DNA from 4 places in the Streptomyces sp. UF-297 genome. Region 4 is predicted to be linked to each of the others. Evidence: riboswitches for the same ligand, from Rfam matches in the RefSeq annotation. Region 4 holds a riboswitch; each other region holds the start of a gene.
The links. A riboswitch is a leader RNA that binds a small molecule or an ion and turns the genes downstream of it on or off. The one in region 4 is predicted to bind cobalamin.
Positions count from the first base shown of each region.

Region 1: another riboswitch for cobalamin. It lies ahead of AC4IJH_RS27245 (ribonucleoside-diphosphate reductase subunit alpha); the one in region 4 lies ahead of AC4IJH_RS35150 (GHMP family kinase ATP-binding protein).
Region 2: another riboswitch for cobalamin. It lies ahead of AC4IJH_RS38765 (CbtB domain-containing protein); the one in region 4 lies ahead of AC4IJH_RS35150 (GHMP family kinase ATP-binding protein).
Region 3: another riboswitch for cobalamin. It lies ahead of AC4IJH_RS16680 (cobalamin biosynthesis protein); the one in region 4 lies ahead of AC4IJH_RS35150 (GHMP family kinase ATP-binding protein).

Region 1 is NZ_JBSIBZ010000055.1:57,944-62,312, forward strand. It holds gene AC4IJH_RS27245 (ribonucleoside-diphosphate reductase subunit alpha) at 1-1,717, opposite strand, end outside; cobalamin riboswitch at 1,874-2,000, opposite strand; gene AC4IJH_RS27250 (TolB family protein) at 2,208-3,560, shown strand; gene AC4IJH_RS27255 (TolB family protein) at 3,557-4,369, shown strand, end outside.
Region 2 is NZ_JBSIBZ010000111.1:15,232-19,600, forward strand. It holds gene AC4IJH_RS38750 (DJ-1/PfpI family protein) at 1-235, shown strand, start outside; gene AC4IJH_RS38755 (GlxA family transcriptional regulator) at 292-1,344, shown strand; gene AC4IJH_RS38760 (CbtA family protein) at 1,413-2,189, opposite strand; gene AC4IJH_RS38765 (CbtB domain-containing protein) at 2,206-2,424, opposite strand; cobalamin riboswitch at 2,458-2,597, opposite strand; gene AC4IJH_RS38770 (glycoside hydrolase family 6 protein) at 2,935-4,017, shown strand; gene glxA (radical copper oxidase GlxA) at 4,106-4,369, opposite strand, start outside.
Region 3 is NZ_JBSIBZ010000024.1:65,275-69,643, reverse strand. It holds gene AC4IJH_RS16685 (cobyric acid synthase) at 1-941, opposite strand, end outside; gene AC4IJH_RS16680 (cobalamin biosynthesis protein) at 1,030-2,043, opposite strand; cobalamin riboswitch at 2,179-2,378, opposite strand; gene AC4IJH_RS16675 (hypothetical protein) at 2,549-2,779, opposite strand; gene AC4IJH_RS16670 (inorganic phosphate transporter) at 2,819-4,066, opposite strand; gene AC4IJH_RS16665 (lysozyme) at 4,206-4,369, opposite strand, start outside.
Region 4 is NZ_JBSIBZ010000087.1:32,601-36,969, reverse strand. It holds gene metE (5-methyltetrahydropteroyltriglutamate--homocysteine S-methyltransferase) at 1-2,203, shown strand, start outside; cobalamin riboswitch at 2,414-2,634, shown strand; gene AC4IJH_RS35150 (GHMP family kinase ATP-binding protein) at 2,832-3,716, shown strand; gene AC4IJH_RS35145 (cysteine synthase family protein) at 3,713-4,369, shown strand, end outside.

The DNA of each region.
Region 1 (4,369 bases), on a different contig from region 4:
GCCGCTCGGCGAGGTCGGCGCTGGCCTCGTACGCCGCGAGCATGATGCGCTCGGAGATGTGCGTGGACAGCTCCTTGGCCTCGGGCGAGTCGAAGGCCAGGCGCAGCCGGAAGAAGACGTCCTGCAGGCCCATCAGGCCCAACCCCACCGGGCGCCAGCGGGAGTTGGAGGCGCCGGCCTCGTCGGTCGGGTAGAAGTTGATGTCCACCACGCGGTCGAGGAAGGTGACGGCGGTGCGCACGGTGGCGTCCAGCCGCTCCCAGTCCATCTGCCCGTCCTCGCCCAGGTGGGCGGCGAGGTTGACCGAGCCGAGGTTGCACACGGCGGTCTCGCCGTCGTTGGTGACCTCGAGGATCTCGGTGCACAGGTTGGAGGAGTGCACCACGTTGCCGGGCTCGGCGGTCTGGTTGGCGGTGCGGTTGGCGGCGTCCTTGAAGGTCATCCAGCCGTTGCCGGTCTGCGCGAGCGTACGCATCATCCGCGCGTACAGGACCCGGGCGGGCACGGCCTTGACGGCCTTGCCCTCGGCCTCGGCCTTCTTGTACGCGGCGTCGAACTCGGCGCCCCACAGGTCCACCAGTTCGGGGACGTCCACCGGGGAGAACAGCGACCAGTCCTGGTCGGCGTCCACCCGGCGCATGAACTCGTCCGGGATCCAGTGCGCGATGTTCAGGTTGTGGGTGCGGCGCGCCTCCTCACCGGTGTTGTCGCGCAGCTCCAGGAACTCCTCGATGTCCGCGTGCCAGGTCTCCAGGTAGACGCAGGCCGCGCCCTTGCGCCGGCCGCCCTGGTTGACGGCGGCGACCGAGGAGTCCAGCGTGCGCAGGAACGGCACGATGCCGTTGGAGTGCCCGTTGGTGCCGCGGATCAGCGAACCGCGGGCGCGGATACGGGAGTACGACAGGCCGATGCCGCCCGCGTGCTTGGACAGGCGCGCCACCTGGTGGTAGCGGCCGTAGATCGAGTCCAGCTCGTCCAGCGGGGAGTCCAGCAGGTAGCAGGAGGACATCTGCGGGTGGCGGGTGCCGGAGTTGAACAGGGTGGGGGAGGACGGCAGGTAGGAGAGCGTGCTGGTCAGGCGGTACAGCTCGGCGACGTCATCGAGGGCCCGCAGGGAGCGGTCCTCCGCCAGGCCGCAGGCCACCCGCAGCAGGAAGTGCTGGGGGGTCTCGATGACCTGCCGGGTGATGGGGTGGCGCAGCAGATAGCGCGAGTGCAGGGTGCGCAGGCCGAAGTAGCCGAAGCGGTCGTCCGCGCCGTCCTTCAGGGCCGTGGTGACCAGCTCGTCCAGGCGCTCGGCGTGGGTGCGTACGAACTCGGCGGTGTCGTCCGCGATCAGGCCCTCGCGGTGGCCGACCTCGACGGAGGCCGAGAAGGAGACGGCGCCCTGGCCCGCGGCCTCGTCGGCGACGGCGAGGGTGAGCAGGCGCGCGGCGAGCTTGGAGTACTGCGGCTCGTCGCCGATCAGACCGGCCGCCGCCTCGGTGGCCAGGGACCTCAACTCGGCCTCGTCGGAGCCCGCGTGGCGTCCGCGCAGGGCGGCGGCCGCGACCTTGCCGGGGTCGGTGGCGGGGAGATCCGCGGTGAGGTCGGTCAGGGTGCGCAGCAGGGCGGTGCCGGGCCCGTCTGCGGTCTCCGTGGCCTGCGTGGCCTGCGCGGCGCGCGTGTTCTGCACGGCCGCAGCGGCTGACGCGGGCTCCGTCGGCGCGATGGTCACGTGGTGCTCTCCCTCACTCGGCGGGGGCCGCGAGGGGTGGTGCGCGACGGGCGCGTACGGGCACACGGCACCCCGGAAAAGAGGGGTGCGGGCACACTCGTAGCGTCCACCGGCCCAACCCGCGAGGCCCGGACGAAACAGCGACCGCGCCGGTCGCGGCGGGTCGTACCGTCGGCAGGTCCTCGGACTCACGGGTGCTTAAATGCGCACTCGTACACCGTTGCGGGACAGTTCCGGATTTGCACCGGATTCCCCTGCGGCGACAGCGAGGACGAGCATACATCTTGTGCTGGCCGACGCACGCACCCCCACATCTTGTGTCGCGTGGCGGCGGCATGCCCTCAGGTGTGTTAGAGAGCCCTGATGAACGGGGCGTATTGCGGGACCGGGCCGCCGTCGAGGCGTTGACCGGGGCCCGTGCAGCGTATTGGCTCCTTGACTGCTCCGTCGGCCATCGGGGCCGCAGGGGGCCAAGTGTGAGGGGGGAGACATGCGTGCACGGTTAAGAGCCGGGGTCGTGGTGGCTGCCGGGGCGTGCCTCGCGGCCGGGCTGCTGCCCGCCGGGGCGGCTTCGGCGCGGTCCGCCGCGGCCACCGAGCGGGTCAGCGCGGCCGCGGACGGGGCCCAGTCCGCCGGCTTCGCGGCGAGCCCGGCGCTCAGCGCCGACGGGCGCTACGCCGCCTTCACCTCCGACGCCGCGGACCTCGGGCCGTCGGACACCAATGGCCAACAGGACGTCTATCTCAAGGATTTGCGGACCGGAAAGGTCGAACTGGTCAGCGTCGGCAGCGACGGGACGCAGGGCGACGCTCTCTCCGGTTCGCCCGCCATCAGCGCCGACGGCCGGTATGTCGCCTTCTCCTCCTCGGCGGGCAACCTGGTACCGGGGGACACCAACAAAGAGGGCGACGTCTTCGTGCGCGACCGGGTGACCGGGCGGACGCAGAGCCCCACGGCGGGCGCGGGCACCTCGCCGTACGGCTACGGCGTCCAGGGCTTCGCGATCAGCGGTGACGGGCGATATCTCGCATTCGGCTCGTCCCGGGCGGACCTGGTGCCGGGGGACACCAACGAGAGCCAGGACGTCTTCGTCGCGGACTTGCGGGAGCGAACGACGCGGCGGGTGAGCGTGGCGAGCGACGGGAGCCAGGCCGAGGGCGCCTCCCGCATCCCGACGATCAGCGCGGACGGCCGCCGGGTCGGCTTCGTCTCGCGGGCGTCGAATCTGCCCGGCGCGAGAACCGCGCTGCGCCCGCCGCCACTGGACCCGATGTACGTCCACGACCTCGGCTCGGGGCGGACGAGGGCGGCGAGCCTGAGCACCGCCGGCGCCGCCGTCGGCGTGACACCCTCCACCTCGCTGAGCCCGGACGGCCGCTACGCGCTCTTCGTGAGCCCGGCCGGCGATGTGGTGCCGGGCGACACCAACGGCACGTACGACATCTTCGCCCGCGACCTGAACGGGGACGGCGGCACCCGGCTGCTGACCCGCGCCCACGACGGCGCGCAGGGCAACGGATGGGCCTCCGACGGGCGGCTGAGCGCGGACAACCGGCGGCTGTTCTTCACGTCGGTGGCGACCAACCTCGTGCCGGGCGACACCAACGGCTACGCGGACGGGTTCGTACGGGACCTGAGGACCGGGGCGGTCCAGCGCGTCAACCTCGCCGCCGACGGGGCGCAGTCCACGTCCTGGACCAACGCCGTGGTGCCCGACGCGTCGGGGCGTACGGCGCTCTTCGACTCCCGGGACGAGGGTCTGGTGCCCGGCGACACCAACGCCTCGGGCGATGTCTTCGTCCGGCGGCTGCAGAACCGACCTGTAGGAGGGGAAAGCCGATGAGCGCACGACACAGCGGGTCACGAAGAGCCGTCGCCGTGCTGGCCTGCGCGGTGGCCGCGCTGCTGCCCGCGGGGACGGCCGGGGCGCAGGCCAACGCGCCGCGCACGGAGCGGATCAGCGTCGCGGCCGGCGGCGCGCAGGGCGACGGCAGCTCCAGCGGCGTGGCCCTCAGCGGCAACGGGCGCTATGCCGCCTTCGCCTCGGCGGCCACCAATCTCGTGCCCGGCGACACCAACGCCCAATGGGACGTCTTCGTCAGGGACTTGAGGACCGGCGCGGTGGAGCGGATCAGCGTGGCCACCGGCGGCGCCCAGGGCGACGGCCCCTCCTTCTCGCCCTCGCTGAGCGCCGACGGGCGGTATGTGGCCTTCGGCTCCCGGGCCGCCAACCTCGTGCCGGACGACACCAACGCCGAGGAGGACGTCTTCGTCCACGACCGCAGGACGGGCCGTACCACCGGCGTCACCATCGACGGCCTCCCGCACACGGGGGAGCAGGGCAGCCAGATGCCGGTGATCAGCGCCGACGGCAGCCATGTGGCGTTCGCCTCCAGCCGCGCGGACCTCGTGCCCGGCGACACCAACGGCAGCCAGGACATCTTCGTACGCCAACTGCGCGACGGGTCGGTGAAGCGGGTGAGCGTCACCGCCACCGGAGGCCAGGCGACGGGGCCCTCGGCCTCGCCGGTGCTGAGCGCCGACGGCCGCAAGGCGGGCTTCATCTCCAAGGCGACGAACCTCCCCGGCAGCCAGGGATCCGCATCCGGGCGGGACCTGCGCCCGCGCAGCTACCCCTTCTATGTGCACGAC
Region 2 (4,369 bases), on a different contig from region 4:
CGGCGCGCGGGTCAGCGAGGAGCGCGTGGTCATCGACGGCGATGTGGTCACCGGCGCGGGCGTATCGGCCGGTCTGGACATGGCGCTGACCCTGATCGCGAAGATCTGGGGCACGGAGCGGGCGCAGCTGACCCAGCTGATGACGGAGTACGACCCCCGGCCGCCCTTCGACGCCGGTTCGCCGGACAAGGCGCCGGCCGAACTGGTCGCCTCCGTACGGAAGTCGCTGGCCTGAGCGTGCGGGACAGCGTGGACCCCCGCCCCTGCGGCCCGACCGGTCCGGCGCAGGCCGTGCGGGAGGTGGTGGTCGTGGTCTACGACGGGGTGCAACTGCTGGACGCGGCCGGTCCCCTGGAGGTGTTCTCCTCCGCGGGAGGCCTGCGGGACGGGGCCTACCGGGTGCGGCTGGCCTCCGTGGACGGCCGGGACGTGGTGACCTCCTCCGGCATCCGCCTCGGCGTACACCTGCGGCTGCCGGACGCGGAGCCGGACACCCTGCTGGTGGCCGGCGGCTGGGGCCACGGCGGCACGGCCTGCGGGGCCGAACTGACCGCTCAGGTAAGGCTGGTGGCCGGCCGGGCGCGCCGGATCGCCTCGGTGTGCACCGGCGCCTTCGTCCTGGCCGAGGCCGGGCTGCTGGACGGCAGGCGGGCCACCACGCACTGGGCGCTGTGCGAAGAGCTGGCGGCCGAACACCCCTCGGTGAGCGTGGAGCCGGACGCGATCTTCGTACGCGACGGGCCGGTGGTGACCTCCGCCGGGGTGAGCGCGGGGGTGGACCTGGCGCTGGCCCTGGTGGAGGAGGACCACGGCGCCGCGCTCTCCCGGGAGGTCGCCAAATGGCTGGTGGTCTTCCTCCAACGGCCCGGCGGACAGTCCCAGTTCAGCCTGCGCAACCGCGCCCCGGCGCTACCGGACGGGCCGCCGCGCGCCCTGCTCGACGACATCGCCGTCGACCCGGCGGCGGACCTGTCGGTCCAGGCGATGGCCGCCCGGCTGTCGATGAGCCCGCGGCACTTCAGCCGGATGTTCACCCGCCGGGTCGGCACCAGCCCCGGGCGGTACGTGGAGCGGGCGCGGGTGGAGGCGGCGCGGGAGATGCTGGAGAGCGGCGCGGAGGGGGTACGGGCGGTGGCGCGGCGCTGCGGGTTCAACTGCGCCGAGACCATGCGCCGTACGTTCCTGCGCGAGATCGGGGTGCCGCCGAGCGCGTACCGCAGCCGGTTCAGCCGTACGGGCATCGAAGGGCCCACGGCGCGGGACGGGACGCGCGGGAAGGCGGCCGGAGGTCCGGGAGGGGAGGCCGGGCCTCCGGCCGGCGATGCCGGTTTCCGCGCCCCGTAAGGCGCGGGGGCCGTGCTCGACTCCCCTCCACGGCCTGCGGTGCGACGACCGCGCGTCCGGCAAAGCGCTCAGGCGGCCGGTGCCGGGACTGCCGCGTCGGCGCCGGCGCTGCGGGCGGAGCGTGCCGCGCGCAGGCCCAGGGCGCCGAAGACGCCGCCCAGGACCGCCCACAGCAGGACGTGGGAGGCCAGGGAGAGCACCCGGAAGTCCCACAGGAGGGTGGCCGAGACGGGTACCGGGTCGGGGTTGCCGGGGAGCGCGAACAGCAGCGCGAGGGTGGCGATCGCGGTGAGCGCGACGGCCAGTTGACGTACCGGCTCGGTGCGGCCGGCCAGTCTGCGGTGGATCTGCCAGGCCAGCAGCATGCCCAGGGCGCCGATGACGACCGCGGCCAGCCACAGCATCTGGCGCTGCCCGACCGTGCCGGAGTCGCCGACGCCGGGCGGGTTGGCGGGGTAGCGCAGTCCGGGCAGCAGCGCGACGCCGGTGAACGCGGCGGCCGCCATGGCCAGCGCGCGCGGCCAGGGCCGCTCGCCCGGGGCGCCGCGGCGGTGGATCAGCGCGTAGGCGACGGCGAAGAGCAGCCCCAGTGCCAGACCGGCGACGACCGCGGTGACCACCAGGCCGAAGTGCTGGGTGGAGCGGGTGAACAGCTCCTCGTGGTGCTGGGTGACGGCGGCGCCCGCGTCGTGGTGCTCCATGCGCTCCTGGCGCGCCTCCTCGGCGCGGATCGCGCGGTCCATCAGCGGTTCGGCGAGCAGCAGGGAGAAGAGACCGGTCAGCAGACCGGCCGCGCCGCCCGCGAGCAGTCCCCGTCGCAGGAAGGGGAGTACGGGGTGGTTCATGGTGCGTGCGCCCCGATCAGTGGCAGGGGGCGCCGAAGAGGTGCCGTCCGTCGTGGGAGAACTCGTGGAGGTAGTCGCCGGTCGCGGAGATGAGGGAGCCGTTGTCGATGAAGACGGCGTAGAGCGCGATCAGCGCGATGATGACGGCGCCGCCCGCGATCAGCCAGTCGCGGGTGCGGGTCGTGGCGGCCGAGACGGCCGCCGGGTCGGTGTGCTGCGCGGTGTGCAGTGACATCCGAAGTGCCTCCTTGTGGGGTTTCCACGCCCCATGGCAGGAGGACGACGGGTCAGTTCCTGACTCCCGCGAGCGGCGCTGCTCGCGGTCACAGTGGCGGGACCGTCCCGGATTCGCACCGGGTTCCTGTCTGCCGTCGCCTCGATGTATGGACTTGTCGCAACGGAGATTCCCAGCAGGACGGGCACATGTCAACCAGCGCACGGGCGCACGCGACCGTGCCCGGCCGGCGGTCCGCTCCCCCCTGAACCGCCGACCGGTCGGTCCTCGACCGCCGCGGCGCCAGGGCTGCGGGAGAGGCCCTGTCGCCGGGGGGAGGCGCTGGGAGTGCGTAGGTCGGACACGGCCGGGGACTGGGGCCAGGCGACCTACTCTAGAACGCCTGAACGCCCCCGCCTAGGGGCAGTTGAGGCCAAGCCGTCATCGGCTCGTCGATAGGTCGACAGTGCTCCTCGCCCCTGTGCAACGATGGATCGGACCGGTCTTGTCCCGTGCTCCGAGGGGGAGTGGATGTACGGAAATGTGGGGGGGCCGGGGGGACGCCCCCCGGGTGGACACCGCACCGCAGGCCGCCGGCGCACGGCGCTGGCGGCGGTCTCGGCCGCGGGTGCGCTGCTGATGCTGGCCGGGTGCTTCGGCTCTTCGGAAAAGGGCGGGGAGAGAGAGGGCGAGGGCGGGGCCGGCGCGCCCGTTCTGGGGCAACAGCCCAAGTCCACCGCGCGGTTCTGGGTCAACCCCGACGGAAATGCGGCCCGCCAGATGGCCGCGTACACCAAGGAAGGCAAGGCGTCCGACGCCGAACTGATCGAGAAGATCGCCTCCCGGCCCGTCGCCGAGTGGATCGGCGTGGACAACGCGGAGAGCGAAGCGCGCGGCTTCACCGAGGCCGCCGCCAAGGCCGACCGCGACGCCCTGCTCGTCCTCTACAACATCCCGCACCGCGACTGCGGCAACTACTCCAAGGGCGGCGCCGCGGACGGCAACGCCTACCGCGGCTGGCTCGACGGCGTCGTCAAGGGCATCGGCGACCGCGCCACGACCGTCATCCTGGAGCCGGACGCGCTGCCGCACATCGAGGACAAGTGCACCCCCGAGCAGTTCCACGAGGAGCGCTACGCCCTGCTGACCGAGGCCGTGGGCAAGCTCAAGGCGCTGCCGAGGACCAAGGTCTACCTCGACGCCGGCAATCCGCACTGGATCAAGGACCCGGGCCGTATGGTCGAGCCGCTGCGCCGCGCGGGCATCGACAAGGCCGACGGCTTCGCGCTGAACATCTCCAACTACCAGACCACGGAAGAGAACACGAAGTACGGCAAGCAGCTGTCGGGGATGCTCGGCGGCAAGCCCTTCGTCATCGACACCAGCCGCAACGGCAACGGCCCGGCGCCGGGCGGCGACGACGCGGAGAGCTGGTGCAACCCCCCGGGCCGGGCGCTGGGCAAGGCCCCGACGGTCAGGACCGGCGACCCGCTGGTGGACGCCTATCTGTGGATCAAGCGCCCCGGGGAGTCGGACGGCACCTGCAAGGGCGGGCCCAAGGCGGGGGAGTGGTGGCCCGAGTACGCCCTTCAGCTCGCCCGCAATTCGCGGTAGTTGAGCAACAGAGAGGGGCGCCCCGGTGATCCGGGGCGCCCCTCTTCGTATGCGGACTCCTCAACCGCTCGCTTCGTATACGGGCACCTCAACTGCCCTGCGCCACCGGCACCTTGAGCCAGACCGCCTCGGACGGGGTGCCCCGGTCGTCCACGGCGTTGAGCATGTACCAGCCGGGCGGGACCAGGGACGGGTCCTTGGGCAGGGTGGCGGTCACGGAGTCCTTGGTGCGGGTGAAGTCCAGCGCGATGGAGCGCTGTTCGATGTTGGTGACATGGGTGAAGGAGCTGGGCCGGATCAGCCGCAGCTTCTTGATGCCCGCGCTCTGCGCCGTCCTGTAGGTGACCTTGCC
Region 3 (4,369 bases), on a different contig from region 4:
ACCAGGTCCGCGTCCGCCAGCTCCTCGGCGCGGTCCACGAAGCGCACCACCACGCCCGGTTCGGCCGCCAGCGCGTCCACGTCCGTGAAGTTGGACATCAGCGGTACGGCGGCGACCGCGACCCGCAGGACGTCCGCGCCGTGCGGCGGCGCCACCACGCTCTCGCGCACCGCGCCGCGCAGCGAGACCCGCAGCCCGTCCTCCTCGTCGATGCCCAGCCCGTGCTGGAAGGGCAGCACGCCCAGCGTCGGCCGCCCGCTCAGCTGCCGCATCATCTCCAGCCCGGGCTCCAGCAGCGTCACATCGCCCCGGAACTTGTTGACGAGATACCCCGCCACCAGCGCCTGGTCCTCCTTGGACAGCAGCGCCGTGGTCCCGAAGAACGACGCGAAGACCCCGCCGCGGTCGATGTCGCCGACGACCACGACCGGGATGCGGGCGGCCCGCGCGATGCCCATGTTCACGATGTCGGTACGGCGCAGATTGATCTCGGCGGGGCTGCCGGCGCCCTCGCAGATCACCGCGTCGTGCGTGCGCCGCAGCTCGGCCAGGCACTCGGTGACCGTGTCCAGCAGCTTCTCCTGCCGCCCGCTGTGGTAGCCGCGCGCGCTCAGCTCGCCCACCGGCTTGCCCATCAGCACCACCTGGCTGCTGCGGTCGCTGCCCGGCTTGAGGAGCACGGGGTTCATCAGGGCGCTGGGCTCCACGCGCGCCGCGGCCGCCTGCATGGCCTGCGCCCGGCCGATCTCCGCGCCCTGGCGGGTCACGAACGAGTTCAGCGACATGTTCTGCGCCTTGAAGGGCGCCACCCGCACGCCCTGGCGCACCAGCCAGCGGCAGATCCCCGCGGTGACCACGCTCTTGCCCGCGTCGGACGTGGTGCCGGCGACCAACAGCCCACCGCCGAGCGCCCCTTGCGCCCCCTTGCCGCGTCCGTTCACGCCACTCTCCTCGTCTGTACGGGCACCGGGGCGCCGTCCTCGATCCATCCGCCCGCCGGGGCGCCGCTGTTCCACCCGGACCGGGCACTCACTCCGGCCTCCGCAGAGCCGTACGCGAACCCGCCGTACGCGAACCGGCCGTACGCGAACGGCCGTTACGCGAGAGGGCCGCGCCCACCGCCAGCCGCCCCGCCACGGTCACCGCCAGCGCCAGCGCACCGACCCGGCGCGAGAGCCGTACCGCGCGCTCGATGTCCGCCACCTGCACGGGCCGCGCCGAGCCGTTGAGCACCGGCCGGTGCTCGATCCGGGTGCCGTACGCCAGCGTGCCGCCGAGCCGTACCCCCAGCGCGCCCGCGAACGCGGCCTCCACCGGGCCCGCGTTGGGGCTGGGGTGGCGCCCGCCGTCCTCGCGCCAGGCCCGCCACGCGCCGCGCCGGTCCGGCCCGGCCAGCGTCGCCAGCGCGGCCGTCAGCCGTGCGCCGGGCCAGCCGAAGACGTCGTCGGTACGGGCCGAGGCCCAGCCGAAGCGCCGGTAGCGCGCGGACTTGTGACCCACCATCGCGTCCAGGGTGTTGACGGCCCGGAAGCACACCAGCCCGGGAACCGCGGCCACGGCGCCCCACACCAGCGCGCCCACCACGGCGTCCGAGGTGTTCTCCGCCACCGACTCCACCACGGCACGGGCGATCTGCTGCTGGTCCAGCGAGCGCGGGTCGCGCCCGCACAGGTGCGGCAGCCGCTCCCGCGCCACGGCCACATCTCCCGCTTCCAGGGCGCCGCCGATCGCCCGCGCCTCGCGGCCCAGGGACGTACCGCCGAGGACGGACCAGGTGGCGGCGGCGGTCAGTGCGACGGCGGCGGGGGTACGGCCGCGCGCGGCACGGGCCAGCAGCGCGGCACCGGCCGCGGCGCCGCCCGCGCACAGCACGGCGTGCACGGCCCCGCGGCCGCGGTCGTCGCGCCACAGCCCGCGCTCGACGGCCGCGGCGGCCCGCCCGAACGCGGCCACCGGGTGGCCGCGCCTGGGGTCGCCCGCGATCAGGTCGCCGAGAAAGCCGAGGGCCGCGCCGCACGCGTAAGTGGCGTGTTCGGCAGGCATCGGATCAGACCGCCGCGCCTCGAAGAAGGGCCGGCAGAGCGGGGGAGAGGGGGGTGTGCGGCGCACGGCGCGCCAGGGTTCTCGAACTGCGGCCCGGCATGGCGGTATGTCCTCACTCAGGGTCCGCGCCCTGGCTCGACGTGACCGGCGACGAGAGTCTCCTGGCTCCCCGGATCGGCGCCGCCCCCGGCCTTCCAGCCCGTAATACGGCACGGGCCGTGACCTTCGTTGGAGGAGCGCTCCCCGGTGACAGTGGCGGGACCGCGCCGGATTCTCACCGGACTTCCTCATCTGTCGCCGAATGGCTCCGGCAGTCCACCACGCGCCGCGAATGCCCGTCAACTCACCGTTGACCTGCGGCGCAGTCCCGTCACACCGGCTGTGGCCAAAGCCACAGGGCGGCAGTGGGGGCACGCGCCAGGCGCCCGGCGCACACGGCTGCTGCCGTGCGCTTCCGGGCGCCTGGTCCAAGCGGTTTGCGCGGGGCGCGGGAGGGGGCCGGCCGTCAGCCGGCCACGATCAGGTAGATCCCGTACGCCACCGCCGCCGCGCACAGCGCGAAGCAGGCGTACGCGCCGATACGGGCCGGCGCGGAGGCGGCGACCGCCTCGCCGGTCTCCTGCTGCGGCTTGCGGGACGTACCGACGATGCCGAGGGTGAACAGGCCCACGATCCCGACCGTCACCAGGAGGCTGACGCCGAAGACCTGGCCCAGAGCTGCCCAGTCGATGTGCATGGTTGAGTTTCCTTCTGGCTCTTGGCTGCGCCGGGAGCGTCAGCCCGTGGCCGTCGCGGCGGCCTTGGCGCGCGCCGCGGGGGCGGGCTCGGACGGGCTGTCGGCCACCGGGGCCGCGGCACCGGCCGGCGGCGGGGCGACGGTCTGCAGCGCGGCGGTGACCACGCCCACCGGCTCGTCGGCCGGCACCTCGTTGACGTTGGTGTGGTCCACCGGCTTGCGGCGCGAGGCCAGCCAGATGGCACCGCAGGCGATCACGGCCAGCACGGCCACCGTCGCCACGCCCCAGTCGCCCTGTCCCGCCAGGTAGGCGGCGGCCGCCGCGACCAGACCCGCGGCCGGCAGCGTCAGGCCCCAGGCGATGACCATGCGGCCCGCCGTGGACCAGCGCACCACGCCGCCCTTGCGGCCCAGCCCGGAGCCCATGACCGAGCCCGAGCAGACCTGGGTGGTGGAGAGCGCGAAGCCGAGGTGGGAGGAGGCCAGGATGGTGGCGGCGGCGCCGGTCTGGGCGGCGAAGCCCTGCGGCGGCTGGATGTCGGTGATGCCCTTGCCCATCGTGCGGATGATCCGCCAGCCGCCCAGGTACGTACCGAGCGCGATGGCGATACCGGCCGAGGCGATGACCCACATCGGCGGGTCGGCCTGCGGGGCGAGCACCCCGCCGGTGATCAGCGCGAGGGTGATCACACCCATCGTCTTCTGGGCGTCGTTGGTGCCGTGGGCCAGGGAGACCAGCGCGGCCGAGGCGATCTGGCCGGAGCGGTAGCCCTTGGCGGTCTCCGCCTCGTCCCGGCCCCGGGCCAGGCGGTAGGTCAGGCGGGTGGCGGCCATCGCGGCCAGACCGGCGACGATCGGCGCGAACACGGCCGGGATGAGGACCTTCATCACCACGGCGCTGCCGTTGACGCCGTCGGTGCCCACCGACACCAGGGTGGCGCCGATCAGGCCGCCGAAGAGGGCGTGCGAGGAGCTGGAGGGCAGCCCGGCGAGCCAGGTCAGCAGGTTCCAGACGATGGCGCCGACCAGACCGGCGAAGATCACTTCAGGTCTGATCCCGGCGGTCTCGTCGATGATTCCCCCGGAGATGGTCTTGGCGACCTCCACGGACAGGAATGCGCCGACGAGGTTGAGGACCGCCGACATCGCCACCGCTGTCTTGGGCTTGAGCGCCCCGGTGGAAATGGTGGTGGCCATCGCGTTGGCCGTGTCGTGGAAGCCGTTCGTAAAGTCGAACACCAAGGCCGTGACGATCACGATCCCGATGAGAAGCGTGATGTGTTCCATTCACCCAGGCAATCAGTTCGATGGGCAGTGACGCACGGGACCGTACGGACGATGGGTGAACGGAAGGTGAACTGGGACGGGCGCGGCGGTGACGCCCCCGCCGAGTTCGTGCGGAGGCGCCGCCGCGATCACCGGACGTTCACCCTCTGGCGAACCGCCTCAGCTCTCGCATCGAGCCGTTCCACTGGTTCTGGTCACCCGGCAGCGAGCCCCCGTTGTCGTACTGCCAGATGCTGTGGAAGTCCCAGCCGCCGGGCAGCGGGCCCGGCGAGCTGTGCCAGTTGGCCAGCCACAGCGGGTGGT
Region 4 (4,369 bases):
CGCGGACGCCCTGCTGGAGACCGCGAAGGACCTGCGCCGTTCGAACTGGCAGCAGCTGGCCGAGGCCGGCGTCCACGAGGTGCCGACCGGTGACTTCTCGTACTACGACCACGTCCTGGACACCAGCGTCATGGTCGGAGCTGTCCCGGACCGGCACCGCGCCGCCGTCGAGGCCGACGCCCTGGACGGCTACTTCGCGATGGCGCGCGGCACGCAGGACGTGGCGCCGCTGGAGATGACCAAGTGGTTCGACACCAACTACCACTATCTCGTACCGGAGTTGGGGCCCGACACGGTCTTCGCCGCCAACTCCGCCAAGCAGGTCGGTGAGCTCAAGGAGGCGCTCGCGCTCGGCCTCACGCCGCGCCCGGTCCTCGTCGGCCCCATCACCTACCTCCTGCTGTCCAAGCCCGCTCCCGGCGTCGCCGCCGACTTCGATCCGCTGACCCTGCTCGACCGGCTCCTTCCCGTGTACGCGGAGGTGCTGTCCGACCTCCGTGCGGCCGGGGCCACTTGGGTGCAGCTGGACGAGCCCGCGCTGGTGCAGGACCGCACCGCGGCCGAGCTGAACGCCGCCGAGCGCGCCTACCGTGACCTCGGCGCCCTCACCGACCGCCCGCAGCTGCTGGTCGCCTCGTACTTCGACCGGCTCGGCGAGGCCCTGCCCGTCCTGGCCAAGGCCCCCGTCGACGGTCTGGCGCTGGACTTCACCGAGGCCGCCGCCGGCAACCTGGACGCGCTCGCCGCGGCCGGCGGCCTGCCCGGCAAGCGGCTGGTCGCCGGTGTCGTCAACGGCCGCAACATCTGGATCAACGACTTCGAGAAGTCGCTGGCCACCCTCGGCACGCTGCTGGGCCTGGCCGACCGGGTGGACGTGGCCGCCTCCTGCTCGCTGCTGCACGTTCCGCTCGACGCCACCGCCGAGCGCGACATCGACCCGCAGGTGCTGCGCTGGCTCGCCTTCGCCCGGCAGAAGACCACCGAGATCGTCACGCTCGCCCGCGGTCTCGCACAGGGCACCGACACCATCGCCGCCGAACTGGCCGCCAACCGCGCCGACCTGGCCTCCCGCGCCGGTTCCGCGATCACCCACGACCCCGCCGTGCGCGACCGCGCCGCCGCCGTCACCGACGCCGACGGCCGCCGTTCGGCCCCGTACGAGCAGCGGGCCGGCGCCCAGCGCGCCCACCTGGGCCTGCCGCTGCTGCCGACCACCACCATCGGCTCCTTCCCGCAGACCGCCGAGCTGCGCACCGCCCGGGCCGACCTGCGCGCGGGCCGCATCGACACGGCCGGGTACGAGGAGCGCATCAAGAACGAGATCCGTGAGGTTCTCGCCTTCCAGGAGAAGGCGGGCATCGATGTCCTCGTGCACGGCGAGCCCGAGCGCAACGACATGGTGCAGTACTTCGCCGAGCAGCTGACCGGCTACCTCGCCACGCAGCACGGCTGGGTCCAGTCGTACGGCACCCGCTATGTGCGCCCGCCGGTCCTCGCCGGTGACATCTCGCGGCCCGAGCCGATGACGGTGCGCTGGACGACGTACGCCCAGTCGCTCACCGACCGTCCGGTCAAGGGCATGCTGACCGGCCCGGTCACCATGCTCGCCTGGTCCTTCGTCCGCGACGACCAGCCGCTGGGCGACACCGCCCGCCAGGTCGCCCTCGCCCTGCGCGACGAGGTCAACGACCTTGAGGCGGCCGGGACTTCGGTCATCCAGGTGGACGAGCCCGCGCTGCGCGAGACGCTGCCGCTGCGGGCGGCCGACCACAGTGCCTACCTCGCCTGGGCCACCGAGGCGTTCCGCCTGACCACCAGTGGTGTGCAGGACCGGACCCAGATCCACACCCACATGTGCTACGCCGAGTTCGGCGACATCGTCCAGGGCATCGACGACCTCGACGCCGACGTCATCAGCCTGGAGGCCGCCCGCTCCCACATGCAGGTCGCCCGCGAGCTGGCCGCCCACGGCTATCCGCGCGAGGCCGGACCCGGTGTGTACGACATCCACTCCCCCCGCGTGCCGAGCGCCGAGGAGGCCTCCAGCCTGCTGCGCAAGGGCCTCGGCGCCATCCCGGCCGAGCGCCTGTGGGTCAACCCCGACTGCGGTCTGAAGACCCGCGGCTGGCCCGAGACCCGCGCCTCGCTGGAGAACCTCGTCGCCGCCGCGCGGACCGTCCGGGCGGAGCTCGCCTCGTCCTGAACCGGTGACGGCCGGGACGGGCTCGCCCGAGCCCGTCCCGGCCGTCACGTTTTTCCCTGGGCAGGGCAGCCTGCCGCGCACCGCCACCTCTCGTCCCGCAGCGTCCCCCGGATGCTCCGGCCGCCCGATGCCACAGATCCCGCGCCGTGTCAGCGGGGGCAATCAAGCCAACCCCTCAGGTCACTCTGTTGCCGCGGCAACGGCGCCTCTACGCTGATGTGCGCAGTCGGTTCGCGCCTTTTTCCGGGGCGCGTCGTAAGAGGGAACCCGGTGGGAATCCGGGACTGTCCCGCAGCGGTGAGTGGGAGCGAACGCCGTCAACGGCACTGGGCCCCGTCCAGGGGCGCGGGAAGCGACGGCCAGTAGATGTCGCCGGAAGGCCCGGCCGACGTGCCCACGAGTCCGAAGACCTGCCACTGTGCGCGTGCGGCGACGCATGCGCTGTTCACGGTGACCTCGAGGGCTGGGTCGGCGGTGCAGGCGGCGTGACGCGCGTACGGTCGCGGCCGCCTTCTCGCTCTGCGGTCATTCCTCGGGCCGGGTGCGGCGAGGAGGGCGTGTTCGTGACCGAGGCGTACCGCAGGAGCTGCCACCAGCCGCTCCCTACAAGGCTGTTGTGCGGTGGCCCATGCTGACCGGATCCGATGGTGCCTCGGCGCGGCCGGTCTCCGGTGTCTGCCACGGGACGCTGGGCGAGCTCTTCCAGGGCCCGCTGCGCCCTGTCGGCGATCCGGACATCGCGCTGGTCTCGTTCCCCGTGGACCGCCACTCCTGGGTGTATTTCACGCCCGGCGCCCATCCGGGCCATGAGCTGCCGCTCGGCGAGAAGGCGGCGACGGCCGTACGGCTCTTTTTGGGGCACTACGGGCTGACGCTGCCGCCGGGCCGCTGGAGCACCCACTCGGACCTGACCGTCGGGGTGGGGATGGCCAGTTCCACGGCGGACATCGTGGCGACGCTGCGCTGTCTGTTCCAGGTCTTCTCCCTGCCGTACGACGCCGACGCGGTCATCGGCATCCTCTCCGCGATAGAGCGGGCCGACAGCGTGTTCCTCGACGAGTTCGCGCTCTACCTGAGCGCCCGGCACCGTGTCGTACGGCGGCTGGGCGCCGGCATCGGCTTCCACACCGCCTTCGTCATGGAGCCGGGCACGGTGGACACCGCCGCGGTCACTCCCCTGCTGCAGCGGCACTACCGGCGCTGCGCGACGGAGTACGAGAAATGCCTGACGGACCTCCTCAAGGGCTTCGCCTCGGGGGACGCGGCCGCCGTGGCCAGGGCGGCCACCATCAGCGGCGTGCTGTCCCAGGAGGCGCTGCCCAAGCACACCTTCGAAGCCGTACTGGCCCACCGCGAGGAGTTCGGGGCGGACGGCCTCTTCGTCGCCCACACCGGCTCCGTCATCGGCTACCTCTTCGGACGCCGGCCCGCACCGTCCCTGAAGGGCGAACTGTCCGCCTTCTTCCACTCGCTCGGCCACCAGTGCTCCTTCGCCCACGGAGGCTACGTGTGACACACCCCCACATCGCCGACGCCCTCAAAACCCCCGACCTCGTCCGGCTCACGGACGGCATGGTCCTGCTGCGGTTCGAGTCGATGAAGATCTACTCGGCGCTCGCGGCCGTCCGCCGGCTCCTCGACCAAGGCACCATCCGCACCGGACAGACCCTGATCGACAGTTCCAGCGGCATCTACGCCTACGCCCTGGCACTGGCCTGCCACCGCTACGGCCTGCGGTGCCACATCGTGGCCTCGACCACCGTCGACACCACGACGCTAGCCCAGCTGGAGATCCTCGGCGCCACCGTCGAGCAGGTCGCACCGTCGCACAACCTCAAGCTCGACCAGGAGTTACGCGTGCGGCGGGTGCGGGAGATCCTCGCCGAGCGGCCCGGCGTCCACTGGATGCGCCAGTACCACGACGCCATCCACTACCTCGGCTACCGGGAGGTCGCGGACATCGTGTCCGCCGCGCTGCCGGACCACGCGCTGACCGTCGTCGGCGGGGTCGGGTCGGGTGCCTCCACCGGCGGGCTCACCGAGCACCTGCGGCGGCGCGATCCCGGCGTCCGGCTGGTCGGGGTGCAGCCGTTCGACAGCGTCACCTTCGGCAGCCAGGACCACCACGACCCGGAAGCGATCATCGCCGGGATCGGTTCCTCGATC